Regions from separate parts of the Ureibacillus endophyticus genome, predicted to be linked through region 2. Evidence: riboswitches for the same ligand, from Rfam matches in the RefSeq annotation. Region 2 holds a riboswitch; the other holds the start of a gene.
What was found. A riboswitch is a leader RNA that binds a small molecule or an ion and turns the genes downstream of it on or off. The one in region 2 is predicted to bind FMN.

Region 1: it holds a riboswitch for FMN, as region 2 does, so the genes downstream of both, NKR20_RS05840 (ECF transporter S component) here and ribE (riboflavin synthase) in region 2, are expected to answer to the same signal.

Annotation. Positions count from the first base shown of each region.
Region 1 is NZ_JAMYWW010000001.1:1,193,901-1,201,687, forward strand. It holds gene NKR20_RS05825 (ATP-binding protein) at 1-1,359, shown strand, start outside; gene NKR20_RS05830 (RNA polymerase sigma factor SigX) at 1,602-2,141, shown strand; gene NKR20_RS05835 (hypothetical protein) at 2,131-3,333, shown strand; FMN riboswitch at 3,431-3,604, shown strand; gene NKR20_RS05840 (ECF transporter S component) at 3,871-4,449, shown strand; gene NKR20_RS05845 (MerR family transcriptional regulator) at 4,758-5,147, shown strand; gene glnA (type I glutamate--ammonia ligase) at 5,169-6,503, shown strand; gene NKR20_RS05855 (peroxiredoxin family protein) at 6,590-7,285, shown strand; gene NKR20_RS05860 (IS3 family transposase) at 7,360-7,787, opposite strand, start outside.
Region 2 is NZ_JAMYWW010000001.1:2,987,343-2,995,129, forward strand. It holds gene recX (recombination regulator RecX) at 1-760, opposite strand, end outside; gene pdaA (delta-lactam-biosynthetic de-N-acetylase) at 902-1,693, shown strand; gene ribH (6,7-dimethyl-8-ribityllumazine synthase) at 1,836-2,303, opposite strand; partial or broken gene ribB (3,4-dihydroxy-2-butanone-4-phosphate synthase) at 2,310-2,930, opposite strand; gene ribE (riboflavin synthase) at 2,950-3,588, opposite strand; FMN riboswitch at 3,774-3,904, opposite strand; FMN riboswitch at 4,027-4,157, opposite strand; gene rlmD (23S rRNA (uracil(1939)-C(5))-methyltransferase RlmD) at 4,354-5,715, shown strand; gene NKR20_RS14895 (TDT family transporter) at 5,756-6,766, opposite strand; gene NKR20_RS14900 (saccharopine dehydrogenase family protein) at 7,060-7,787, shown strand, end outside.

The DNA.
Region 1 (7,787 bases), 1.8 Mb from region 2:
TCGTATTTTGTGCTTAGCTACCCGTTAAAAAGTGAAGATGCTTTACATGGGGCAATCTTTATCTACCAAAACCCAACTGCTTTGCATAAAACTTCACAAAAAACAACGAAAATTGTCTTTCTTTCAGCATTTATCGCGTTTGTTTTAACAACATTCTTTGCATTTTTCCTATCTTCCCGTATTACGTGGCCATTACGTAAAATGCGTGAACACGCCTTTGAATTGGCAAAAGGGAAATTTGATGCAACGTTACCAACAACTCAAAATGATGAAATTGGACAACTCGCAATGGCATTTAATCAAATGGGGAGACAATTAAAACATCATTTAGAGGTTATTAATCAGGAGAAAGAACAATTAGCAAGTGTCTTAACTTCGATGACGGATAGTGTAATCACCTTTAACCGTGATCGTACGATTTTATTAAGCAATCCACCAGCGGATCGATTATTACAAAAATGGTTCCTGCGAAAAAAATCGCAAGGTGATAGTCCAATTCCAATTGAAATTTATGAGATGCTAGAGCATGTTTTAGATTTTGAAGACAAATTAGAAGAAGATATTGAAATGGATGGTTCTTATTACCGAATAACGATAAGCCCATTAAAAAATAGTCAACAATCCATTCGTGGAGCCATTGCTGTAATACGAGATATGACGGAACAATTGCGTTTGGAAAAACTGCGATCAGACTTTATCGCAAACGTTTCTCACGAGCTTCGAACACCGATTGCCATGTTACAGGGCTATTCAGAGGCACTATTGGATGATGTCGTGACAGAAGAAGAAGAACGCAATGAAATGATTCGTATCATTTACGATGAATCCCAACGAATGGGGCGCCTTGTAAAAGACTTACTGGATTTAGCACGCATGGAATCTGGACATACAACGCTTTATAAAGAAGATGTCTCTGCTGTCCATGTCCTTGAGCGTATTACTCAAAAATTTGCTCAAGTTGCAAAAGAAAAACACGTTAATCTGAAATTCAAAAGCTCTTTATCAGAGGATGTTATGATCAGTCTTGATGAAGACCGAATTGAACAAGTACTGACAAATCTAATTGACAATGCTATTCGACACACACCTGAAAATGGAAGTGTGACAGTCTCCTTGGATCAAGAATTCTCTTATGCAAAAATTCAAGTGGCAGACACTGGTGAAGGCATTCCACAAGAAGATTTATCCTTTGTCTTTGAGCGTTTCTATAAAGCAGATAAAGCACGTACTCGCTCAAAAGGCGGAACAGGATTGGGCCTTGCTATAGCAAAAAATATAGTAGAAGCACATAAAGGAAATATTAAAGTCGATAGTACAGTTGGCGTTGGCACAACCTTCACTTTCCATTTACCATTATAAGTAGGGGAAACTTTCCTCTGCTTTTTTTTGTTGGTTTAGAAACACACCAATAGTAGATTTATTAAAGAAGTTTTGGAATAATAGATAAATGTGTGGGATTATTAGACAAAATTGGGTTAATAATAGAAAAAATGAACAATTAATAGAAAGTCTGCAAATTCCAATAAAAATAGACGCTTTTTTGAATGATGTAACCTTTTTTATTCAAACTCGACAAATATAAAGAACGGGGGTGGTATGGATTGAAGAAATCCATTTTCCATTCGTTATACGATCGCTATCATCAAGATGTCTTTCAATTTTTAATATACTTAGTGAAAGATCGTGGAGTTGCAGAGGATTTGTCCCACGAAGTATATGTACGGGTTTTGAAATCCTATGAACGATTTGAAGGAAGAAGTTCCGAAAAGACTTGGCTTTTTGCCATAGCGAAAAATGTAGCCATCGATTATTTCCGAAAAAATGCAGTTCGTTCATCTCGTAATTTTGATGCATTTAACTGGGAAACGGAACAGCTTGTTTCACCGACAAAATCGCCTGAAGCATTAATTGAATTAAACGATGATATGCAGCAATTACTCGAAGCTTTAGAAAAATGTACAGGGGATCAAAAGATGGTTATAATCATGCGATATTTTCAAGAATTATCTATTGCAGAAACAGCAGCGATATTAAATTGGACTGAAGGGAAAGTCAAAACTACCCAACATCGAGCGATTAAGAACCTACGAGATTTATTAACAACATCTGGTAAAAAGGAGGCAAATCATTATGAGTCATGAAAAATGGGACGATGAAAAAATCGAACAAGTGCTTTCAAATGTACCAAAAATTCATGATCATCGTTCAAAAGATGATGTGCTTCAACGATTAATAGATGATGGAGTTTTTGACGAAGAAGAAACAAAAATTGTTAAAAAGAAAAAACGGAATTGGATCCCGATTACAATATCTGCCGCCGCACTTATTTTATTTGCAATTTTAGTACCTTCATTTATGAAAGAGCTAAATCAAACATCAGAAGTATCGGAAGAGAGTATGAAAATGGAATCTACAGAAGATACGGGCCAAATGGAACAAGAGTCTGCAACAGAATTAGCAGAAAATCGAACAATGATGACGATGGATGCCGTTAATCTAAGCACAGCTGTCTATCCAGATGAAATCGAAGGAAAAACAATTTTCCAATTAGGATTAGCAAGTGATGCAGCTGATAGTGTTCCGGTAACGGTACTAATCCCAAATGAACGGATTATGGAGGATTTCGGCAAAATTAAGCCTACCGGTGTTGACCTTTATAATCAATACGCACCACTATTTGATGAAAGTGCGATTGGTTTTAGTGAGTATCATCCCTATGTTGGAAAAATATCAGAACAAAATCAACAAGTTGTTCATACATTACCAAAGAATCCGCCATATGATTCCGGATCAGCAGGACCAGCTACGTATGAAGCTTCCCTTATTGATACATTCAGTTACTACTATGATGAAGCAATTACGTTAGATGAAACAGGTTCACCTTTTGTATTTAGTGAAGTTGGAATGCCAAATAAACCAATACAGTTAAAGAACCAATATAATTATTACAGACATACACAAGCAGACGGATCAGAATATTTAGCACCAAATTTTCGTTTAACTTTTAGCACTATAGAAGAAGCCATTTCAGCAATGAAAGAGGAGGATAATGATATTTATCAATCTGTCATTATCGAAGGGGTTGATTTTAAAATTTCAGTTGAAGGTGACATTGTGACAGTTGCATTTACTGATCAACTAGATTTAATGAATTACGATCAACAAGATGCTATGCAAATGATAGAAGGTATTTTATTAACAGCGGCTAACTTCAATATGCAAGTACAATTTAATAACATTGTACAGACGGGATGGCAGGGTTTTAATTTTAGTGAACCACTACCTATGCCAATAGCTGCAAACGAAGTATCTTATGAACTAGTTCTACAATAAATCGAATTATTCAGTAAATTCAATAAACTATTTTACTCCTATTTACAATACTTCTTTTCCGAGATATAATAGTACCATAAAACAAATTTAATATTTGATTCATCTTCGGGGCAGGGTGTAATTCCCGACCGGCGGTAATAGAAAACGCAACTTCCGACCATTAACTTGGAGGATTTTGCAGATGTTTTCTTCAGCCCGCGAGCTTTTTTATAAAGCAGGATTTGGTGCGATTCCAAAGCCGACAGTATAGTCTGGATGGGAGAAGGTGAAGGTACGGTCTTTATTCGATTCGTTTTGAATTGGAAAAAACTGTACGCTAAAAGTATGCAAATATATTGTTGCACATACTTTTATTTGAGTTGCCAATTTTCGTGTTGGTAATCTCTTCTTTCGCGTACGATTTTTTACCACTTCATGTCAATGTGCCTATTTTCTCCCTTATGCTCATTTTACATAAGGGATTTTTACATTGAGAAACGAATTTTGGTGACTGTCCTTTCTTCTTGCGAGTTGAATCAGCAAAGAGGAGAGATTGCGATGAAACATCAAAAACTTAAGTTACGTTCATTCGTAACGATTGCTATGTTAAGTAGTATTTCATTTATTTTAATGCTTTTAAATTTCCCGCTACCATGGTTCCCGGTGTTCCTGCAAATTGACTTTAGTGATGTACCGGCGTTAATTGCAGCCATTACAATGGGTCCATTAGCTGGTACTTTAGTAGAATTATTTAAAAACATTCTGGATTGGATTTTCTCGGGAGCACCTACTGGAGTTCCAGTTGGACATATGGCAAATTTCGTAACGGGAATCTTATTCATTTTACCTGTATATTACATCTATAAAAAATTACCTACAATTAAAGGTTTAACATTTGGTTTAGTAGTTGGTACAATCACGATGTCTGTAGGAATGAGCTTATTAAATTATGTTGCCTTCTTACCAATGTACTCTTATTTCCTTGGTTGGGGCAGTTTCGATATGAAAGAAACGATTGTATTAGGTATTTTACCGTTTAATATAGTAAAAGGAATTATGTTATTAGTGATTGTTATTGTGTTATTCCGTACGATGAGAGTGTGGATCGGAAATCAACGAGCACAATATCTTCTATAACAATATTAAAAATCAACGGGGTGGTGTCGTCCCGTTGATTTTTTTTGTGAAATGGCGATGTAAGATTTTCAGATTTAAAAAGGGTACAAAACGTGTCATAAGGATTTTGAGCCGTTTGATAAGCATTTACGCTTATTGAACGGCTTTTTTAATACAATAATCAATCGAAATTATTGAACATTTGATGGCAAATGTATCTAATAACTGGATAATAATTATCGAAAAAACATATGTTATTTTTCCTAACATCACATTGCAAAGAGACATAACATATATTAATATAAAAACATGAAAGGGAGGAGATACTAATGAGTCGAGAGTTTCGAAGAGCCATGCCGTTACTCCCTATAAGCATGGTAATGAAATTAACGGAGTTGAGTGCGCGGCAAATTCGCTACTACGAGGAACATAAACTTATAGAACCGGCAAAATCAGAAGGTAATAGAAGGATGTTTTCGTTAAATGATGTCGATGCACTGTTAGAAATTCGAGACCTCCTCAACCAAGGAATTAACATAGCTGGGGTCAAGAAGGTATTTGACATGAGAAGTACTGGTGGTGTCAAAACAGCTGACAAAGTATCGATTTCGGATGCACAACTTCGTTCAATATTGCGTGAGGAAATACAACAAGCGCAAATATTGGAAAAGGTTTCTTTAAGAAATGGGGATTTACCTCGCATTAAGGATGAATTTTAATTAATTAGGAGAGTGGATGTAATGGCTAAGTACACAAAAGAGCAAATTAAACAAATCGTAAGTGAAAAAGAAGTTAAGTATATTCGTCTACAATTCACGGATATCTTAGGAACAATTAAAAACGTTGAAATTCCAGTAAGTCAATTAGATAAAGCGTTAGACAATAAAATGATGTTTGATGGATCATCAATCGAAGGATTTGTACGTATCGAAGAATCAGATATGTATTTAAAACCAGATTTAGATACTTTTGTAATCTTCCCATGGACAAATGAAAAAGGTAAAGTAGCACGTTTCATTTGTGACATTGCAAACCCAGATGGCACACCATTTGCTGGTGACCCACGTTCAAACTTAAAACGCATCTTAGCTAACATGGAAGAGTTAGGCTTCACTAGCTTTAACTTAGGGCCAGAACCAGAATTCTTCTTATTCAAACTAGATGAAAAAGGGAACCCTACTTTAGAGTTAAATGATGATGGTGGTTATTTCGACTTAGCACCAACAGACCTTGGTGAAAATTGCCGTCGTGACATCGTGTTAGAATTAGAAGAAATGGGCTTTGAAATTGAAGCATCTCACCACGAAGTAGCACCTGGACAACACGAAATTGACTTTAAATATGCAAATGCAGTTGAAGCGTGTGATAACATTCAAACGTTTAAACTAGTAGTAAAAACAATTGCACGTAAACACGGCTTACATGCAACATTTATGCCAAAACCATTATTTGGTGTGAATGGTTCAGGAATGCACGCAAACCTTTCTCTATTCAGCGGTGATAAAAACGTATTCTTTGATGAAACTGCTAATTTACAATTATCAGATACAGCTCGTCAATTTATGGCTGGTATCATTAAACATGCTAAAGGATTCACAGCAGTTACAAATCCATTAGTAAACTCATATAAACGTTTAGTACCTGGCTATGAAGCACCTTGTTACATCGCATGGTCAGCTCAAAACCGTTCACCTTTAATTCGTATCCCAGCATCTCGTGGTCTTTCAACTCGTATTGAGTTACGTTCTGTAGACCCAGCTGCAAACCCATACTTAGCATTAGCTGTATTATTAGAAGCTGGTTTAGATGGAGTTCGTAACGGTTTAACACCACCAGCACCAGTTGACCGTAATATTTATGTAATGAATTCTTCTGAACTAAAAGAAAATGGTATCGAAAGCTTACCAGGTTCTCTATTAGAAGCATTAGCAGAATTAGAGAAAGATGAAGTAATCAAAGCTGCTCTTGGAGAACATATCTATTCTAACTTTAAAGAAGCAAAAGAAATTGAGTATGATATGTTTAGAACTGCTGTTCACCCTTGGGAGCGCGAACAATATATTAGAATGTATTAATATTTTCAAAGAGACATCCTTAGTGGTGTCTCTTTTTTCATAGACTCATATTTTCTTCATAAACTATAAAAGAAAAGGAGAGAAATATGGGTAAAAAAATATTATCGATTAGTTTATTACTAGTAATCTGTTTTGCGCTTATCTATTCTATATATTCACATATAAATGAAAGGCAAATAACGGAATCGGAATATATGGATGAAGAATTGTTTATGAAATTATTACAAGAGCCTCCAAATGAACAGGATCAAGAACAGATAGAAAATCAACAAGTGGAATTACGTTACATTGATGAGGAAATATATGTTGAGGAGGGTGATCATGACCATATTCATTCTCATGAAGAAAGTGAACCAGATGTCATTGCAGCAAAGGGCAAAGCGATTAATTTTAATTTAACAACATTAGATGGGGAAAAGGTTAAGTTAAGTGATTACCTAGGTAAAAAAGTATTGATTAATTTTTGGGCAACATGGTGTCCGCCTTGTGAAGATGAAATGCCTCATATAGAGGAATATTATGAAAAATATGCTGAGAAACATAATGTAGTCATACTCGGAATAAATACAACAGACCTCGAGAGTAACGTGAAATCGGTACAAAAATTTGTACAAGACCACGAAGTTACTTTTCCAATACTGTTAGATGAAGAGGGGGAAGTTTCAACGAAATATGAAATTTTAACCCTCCCAACAAGTTTCATAATTGATGAGAATGGAAATTTGGTGGAACAGATTATTGGACCCGTTACGGATGAAATGCTTGTAGAGAAGTTCGGGTAAACAATAAAAAGGAGGTGTCCAAAAAGTAATAATTTAATGTGGTACCCAAGTCAAGGACAAACTAAAAAAAGAGTTTAAGCTATTAAGAGATGGTTTCTGTATTGTACAGGAGCCATCTTTTTTAGATTCCATTGATAACGATAATTGTTGTAGTAAACCATGTAGTGATCGATTTTAGCGCGTAACTCATCCAGTGTTTTGACCATGCTGAAATCAACTTCGTCTTTTAAGTGTCCGAAAAAGGATTCCTGTGGTGCGTTATCCCAACAGTTGCCTCGACGTGACATCGATTGACCAAGTTTATAGTGCTTTAAAAGCTTTTGGAATTTTGGACTTGTATAATGAACACCTTGATCTGAATGGATGAAGGCTTCTGGATGGAGCTTTACACGTTTATTGCGGAATAGTTTCTCAACAGTTTTTGTTGCGAGGTCCAGCGTAATACGATCTGATACATGATAAGCTAAAATTTCATTGGTAGACCCGTCTTTAATGGTCGACA
Region 2 (7,787 bases):
CTATCGGAAAGCCTTTTTGATAAAGGGCTTGTTTTACTTTCATGTATAGCTCACTTCCAGAAAATTTCGCACTATATTTCCTCCAAATTTTATCACCTTGAAGCTCAATCATTTGTTGCCATTCATCATCTTCTCGCTCAATGTGAATTTGGTCAAGTATTTCGTTCAATACTGAATAGGAATAACCTTTCCGGAGCAATACATCCTGCACTTTTTGTTTGATTTGCATCGGTGTTTTTTTGTTATTTGCCCGTACTGTTTTTTCAGCTAAATCCATGGCTATTTTCACTTGTTCTTCATATGTAAAAGAATCTAATACTTTCTTTTGGGTTTCTTTATCAATTCCCTTTTTAATTAAATCTTGTTTAATTGCGCGAGGACCTTTTTTTGCTGTTTTTTTCCTCGTTTCAAGTAACGCTTTTGAATAGGTTTCATCATTTAATAATCCGATTTTTTCAAGCTTACGAATGGCTTCTAAAACAACGGATTCCCCAAATCCTGCATCTAACAGTTTTTTCTTTACCTCATATTCACTGCGCATTTGGAAACTTAAATATTGAATAGCACGATTAAACGCTTTTGCAATTTCATCTTCATAATTAATTTCATCAATATCAAATGGTTCGAGTATTTTTCCTTTTGTTAATCCAAACTTAATTAATGTAGACTCGTCCACAGCAAATGCGTATTTTTCATCTAAATAAATATTATAACGTTCTGGATTGTTTTTTTGACGGGTTATTTTTGAAATAACTGGCATAGGAACACTCCTTCTACAGTTAGTATACACGTATTATTTCATTTTTGATGGGATTTTCACATTATGGTGACTTAGATAAAGAAATTCGCATAATGCAATTAATTTCGCACAACATAACACAAAAGGAGGCAATAAGTAGTTATGGGAAAACGTCATATTTTCGGCTTTGCCATATGTGTCATTGTCGCTACACTCGTATTTTCATTTATAAAACCTGAAATCGCCAGCGCCAACTCTTATCATTGGGGCTTTACTAAATCAAAAGACGGAATGCCAGCAGATGCAGGGGCAAAATTTGAAACAATATTGAAAGAACACGGTGCTTTTTATCGAGGAAATCCAAATAAAAAGGTAATTTATTTAACTTTCGATAATGGTTTTGAAAACGGCTATACGGAAGGCATTTTAGATACTCTCAAAAAAGAAAAAGTGCCAGCAACCTTCTTTTTAACAGGACATTACTTAACAAGTGCATCGGATTTAGTAAAAAGAATGATAAAAGAAGGACATATAATAGGAAACCATTCTTACGGACATCCCGATATGTCTAAATTATCTGATGAAGAACTTGTGAAGGAATGGAAAAAGTTTGATGAAAAGCTAAAAGAGGTCGCTGGAATTGAACGTACATATTACGTTCGCCCACCAAAGGGAATTTTCAGTGAACGCGATCTCAGAGTAGGTAATGAGCATGGCTATACGCACATTTTCTGGGATACTGCATTTGTTGACTGGCACGCTGATTCAACTGTTGGTTGGGAGTATGCTTATGATGAGTTAATGACACAACTACATCCTGGAGCAGTCATTCTATTGCATACCGTAGCAAAACATAATGCAGATGCTCTACCTAAATTCATTGAAGATGCAAAAAAAGAAGGCTATACTTTTGGAACATTAGATGATTTAGTAATGGAAAATTTAACTGAATAATTGGCTGTCTGAAAAGACTTTTGAGACAGCCAATGTGCGCCGAGGATGGTGGCATCTTGATGCGACCACCGCAGAAGCAATACTTACTAAAATATCTTTATCGAGAAGAAGAGGTGTCCAAATTTTTGGACACCTCGCTTTTTTATTTAAACATTCTATTTAAATTCGCCATTTCAATAGCTGAAACTGCTGAGTCATATCCTTTGTTTCCAGCTTTTGTACCAGCACGTTCGATAGCCTGCTCAATATTTTCAGTCGTCACAATTCCAAAAATCACTGGAACATCTGTATCTAATGAAACTTTTGCAATTCCTTTTGCTGCTTCGTTACATACATAATCATAGTGAGTAGTTGAGCCACGGATAACTGTACCTAGGCCAATTACTGCATCATAATTCCCCGTTTTCACCATTTGTTTTGAGATAAATGGTACTTCAAAAGCACCTGGAACCCAAGCGATATCAATATTTTCTTCCTTTACTCCATGACGTTTTAGTCCATCAAGAGCACCGTCTAATAATTTTGAAGTGATAAATTCGTTGAATCGACCTACTGCAATACCTATTTTTAAATCTGTACCTATTAATTGTGCTTCAAAAATTTTCCCCATTTGCTATTCTCCTTTTACCATCATCAATTTTTTTGTACGAAAGCGAACTAAATCTTCTATTGAAATGATTTTTAAATCATGTTCTTTTGCAAATTTTTCCAAACCTTCTAAACGTAGCATTGTTCCGTCATCGCCCATAATTTCGCATATTACACCTGCAGGGCTAGACCCACATAAAGTAGCTAAGTCTACAGCTGCCTCTGTGTGCCCTCTTCTTTCCAATACCCCATTGTCCTTAGCAACGAGCGGAAACACATGGCCCGGTCTTCTAAAGTGGCCTGGTTTTGCATTTTCATTAATGATTTGTAAAATCGTGAAGGAACGTTCATATGCACTAATCCCTGTCGTTGTTTCAATATGGTCCACACTAACAGTAAATGCTGTTTGGTGATTGTCCGTGTTATTTTCAACCATTGCATTAAATTGTAGTTTTTCTGCAAGTTGTCTTGTAATTGGCGTACAAATTAAACCTCGTCCATATGTAGCCATAAAGTTAATATTTTCAGGAGTTGCAAATTCCGCTAATATCACTAAATCGCCTTCATTTTCACGATTTTCATCATCTACAACAATAATGTTTTTTCCTACTTTTAAATCCTCTAATGCTTCTTCTATTGTGTTTAACATTTGTACCACCACCTTAAATTTAAAAACCGTTTTGACGTAAAAAGTCTAAGGTTATATTTGATTTATCTTCAGTTTTTCTTAAATGGTGCATAACATACTTTCCTAGCATATCTGTTTCTATATTGACCTGATCGCCTACACTTTTTATCCCCAAAATTGTTTCACTATAAGTATGCGGAATAAGTGATACCGTTACACTCTGTTCGCTCACCTTAAATATAGTTAAACTTGTTCCATCAATGGTAATGGAACCTTTCGGAATACAATTTTCTGCTAATTCTTTAGGAATTTCGATTTCAATGTAAACTGCATTTGACACAGGTTTTTTACTTCGAATCGTTCCAACTCCGTCAACATGACCAGAAACAAAATGACCACCAAAACGTCCACCTGCACTCATTGCTCGTTCCAAGTTAACATAATCTCCTAATTTCAGCGTATGAATCGTTGTGGCTTTAACAGTTTCAGGCATTACATCTACAGTCATTTGCTCATCGGTAAAATGAGTAATTGTAAGACAAACACCATTCACTGCAATACTGTCACCTAAATTCGCATCAGTAAGAATTTTTTTCGTAGCAATTGTTAGCTGCATACTTTTTTCATCTTTTTGAATTGCTGTGACACGTCCTCGGTCTTCAATAATTCCTGTAAACATTAACTCACCTCTTTTTAAATAAATTAAAAAACCCCTAAAGAAAGGAATCCTTAGGAGTTGGGAGTGTTGTTCTATGCGTCAGATTTCGTCTATATACACGACATAATTTATTACGAAATCATTTAACTAACCTAATTTAGGTATAGTTAAATAAGCCTTTCGAAAATCAATTTTTCAAAAAGCGCCACATCCTTCTCCCATCCAGACTATACTGTCGGCTTTGGACTCACACCAAATCCTGCTAATAATTAGCTCACGGGCTTAGAATTTCTTCATCACCGTCGATTGGGAATTTCACCCGACCCCGAAGGATAAAACGAATATATTTAGTTTGGTTAAATTAAATAAAAAAATCCCGAAAAAGGTCCGGGATTAACTAGAAATGTAAAATGGCAATACTAAATAAGACCATTAAAAATCATTATTTTAATAGCATTTTACATCCTTCTCCCATCCAGACTATACTGTCGGCTTTGGATTCGCACCAAATCCTGCTAATAATTAGCTCACGGGCTTAGAATTTCTTCATCACCGTCGATTGGGAATTTCACCCGACCCCGAAGGATAAAATTATTTAATTTGAATTAAACATATCATGAATTTTCAAAATAAACCACAAAAAAATTCTTTTAATTCGATTATTCATATTAATGTACATCATTATACAAAGCAAAATATCTCCACTTGCTTTACATAAACTCTCAGCTATAATGATTAAATGAACTTATTAAAGGACGTGAACGCGATTTGAGCGAAAAAGTTTTAATGGAAGTAGGACAAAAATTTCCGTTAACGATTAAACGATTAGGGATAAATGGTGAAGGGGTTGGGTTTTACAAACGCAATGTAGTCTTTGTAAAAGGTGCCTTACCTGGTGAAGAAGTAACGGTGAAAGTTTCGAAAGTACAACGCAATTTTGCTGAGGCTGAAATTTTAAAAATCCGTAAACCTTCTAAGGATCGCCAAGAACCATTGTGTGCAATTTATGATGAATGTGGTGGATGTCAGCTACAGCATTTATCCTACACTGGGCAGTTAAAAGAAAAAAGAGATATGGTTGTACAAGCATTAGAAAAATATGTAAAACCATTAGCTGAAACGGTAGAAGTTCGTTCAACGTTAGGAATGGACAACCCTTGGCACTATCGAAACAAAAGTAGTTTCCAAGTACGCAAAGAAGGTAAACGTGTTTACGCAGGATTATTTACTGAAGGGACAAATAAATTATTAAATATTAATGATTGTGCTGTTCAACATCCGTTAACATCAAAAATTACCGTTGCTACACGTAAAATATTACAAAAACTAAATATCACAATATATGATGGAAAAACTTTAGACGGTTTAGTAAGAACAATCGTTGTTCGAACTGGAATCAAAACAGGCGAAACTCAAGTATGTTTAGTCACAACGAGAAAAGACCTTCCACATAAACAAGAACTGATTGAACGTATGCTAAAGATTGATCCAAGTATTGTTTCTATTACTCAAAATATAAACAGAGAGAAAACCTCCCTTATTTTTGGTGATGAAACAATCGTTTTACATGGTAAAGAAACAATCCACGAAGAATTAGGGGAACTTGCATTTGATTTATCTTCCCGCGCTTTCTTCCAACTAAATCCTGAGCAAACGGTTCATTTATATGACGAAATTAAAAAAGCTGCTAACTTAACTGGAAAAGAAAAAGTTGTAGATGCTTATTGTGGTGTTGGTACAATTGGATTATGGCTAGCCCCTCATGCGAAAGAAGTTCGAGGCATGGATGTTGTACCTGAAAGTGTAGATGATGCAAAGAAAAATGCAAGAAACCATGGATTTAAACATGCTCGCTACTATACAGGAACTGCCGAAGAATGGCTTGCAAAATGGCGAAAAGAAGGCTTTATTCCTGATGTGATTACTGTAGACCCACCACGTACTGGCTTAGCACCAAGTTTTATTAAAACCGTAATGAAAATTCAACCAAAACGATTTGTATATACTTCTTGTAACCCTTCAACTTTCGCCAAGGATTTACAAGAACTCACAAAAATCTACAAAGTGGAATATATTCAACCTGTTGATATGTTCCCACAAACAGCAAGGGTAGAAATTGTAGCGAAGTTGACGTTGAAAAATAAATAAAAAATAACAGAGATCTTCTATAATAAGATGATCTCTGTTTTTATTTTTGGATCCTAAAACTATTTATCAATAGTAATAGTTCAATTATTAATAACGCAAATACAACCCATCCTAGACAAATCATAAAACTTTGCTGAAATGAAAGGGGGTGTACTTCAGAAAAACGATTCACTAAATTAAAAGTAAAATAATACAGCATCCCAAAGGTAAAGTTTCGTGCCCATTGCGTTATATGATACGTTAATATCCCTTGTTTTAAGCCATACTCTTTTATTCTTTTGATACCTCTAATAATTTCTATTGTCTCCACAACGATAAACAAACTAAACGCCAAGTACCAAACAATCATTAACGTTTGAATTGGAAATATACCAGATTGAGTCATTGCTAAACCTGTAATGGAAAGTGCACCGTGTATAATGCAATCGGTATTTTTCCACTTGTGTATTGAATAGTTCGAGTTAAACCGAATAAATAGTAATCCTAGAGAAAATAGATAGAGGGCACTACCAATACAAATGATAAAAACAATAATAGAACTATTTATATTTTGGTAATAATTCAGTAAAAGCAAAGCAATGGATTGTGTACTAACTGTTGAAAGTAAAATTACCCCATGCACTTCTTTAGTTGCTTGTTTTTTAATAATCTTTTTAAATTGAAACGTACAAAATATAATAAAAATTCCCCAACTTAATACATTCATCCATATTAAGAAAGGCACAACGAAATACAATCCAGGCATATGCTTTATCATTAATATGCAAGTAACCGATGTCCCGGCAATCCATGTACCCGCAGCAAAACTTTTAATAGGGGAATGAACAAGATTGCTACGATATTCTTTGTTTAACAAAGACTTAAGAAATTGTCCAAGTAACACTAGCCAAATTGGAACTAGCATAATAATCAAATACTGCCCCACATTGTTTTCTATTAAAGGAAACTGGTGAAGTGCACCTAATAAAAAAATCCCCACTGCCATAATAATAGACCCAGCAGCAACATCAATTGTTCTACGTGATAGTATATTCATTTGTCTTTTCATCAACATTAGATCTCCCACAAAGTTGTGTCTCTTTCCTCTCTATTTTAATAAGGTTTGTCCTTTAAATATTTCATGAATGATAAATATTTTTAATCTTTCTGTGAACTCTATATAATGATAATTTGTGATAGAAATTAAACACTTAAATAATTTCTATTTTTAACAAAAATTTTGTCGAAAATGGATTGATACCGGAAATATATTTCTGTATAATCTGTTTTATTGTTTACAATACAAATGCCTGCGGGGACTAGGAATCCCGTTGATTCAGGCTAATTCTAGGGGGTTATAAAGAATTGGGTAAAGCATTGATTATTGGAGCTGGCGGAGTAGCTAGCGTTGTCGTACACAAATGTGTGCAAAACTCGGAAGTATTCGAAGAAATTATGATCGCAAGTCGAACAAAATCAAAATGTGATGCTTTAAAAGAAAAATTAGACGGCGGTAAAACAATTATTCACACTGCACAAGTAGATGCGGATAATGTCGAAGAACTTGTTGAATTAATCAATGGTTTTAAACCAGATGTGGTAATTAACGTTGCTTTACCATATCAAGACTTAACTATTATGGACGCATGTTTAGAGACAGGTGTGCACTATGTAGATACAGCAAACTACGAGCCACCTGAAACTGCTAAATTTGAATATAAATGGCAATGGGCTTATAAAGAAAAATTTGAAAAAGCTGGTCTTACAGCTCTTTTAGGTAGTGGATTTGACCCAGGTGTAACAGGTGTATTCTCTGCTTACGCGTTAAAACATCATTTTGATGAAATTCACTACATCGATATTTTAGATGCGAACGCTGGTGACCACGGTTATCCATTCGCTACAAACTTCAACCCAGAAATCAACATTCGCGAAATTACTGCAAATGGTCGTTACTGGAAAGAAGGCGAGTGGGTTGAAACTGAACCACTAGAATTCAAAGAAGTATACAACTTCCCAGAAATCGGACCTAAAGATATGTATCTTCTATATCATGAAGAATTAGAATCTTTAGCGAAAAACATTAAAGGTAT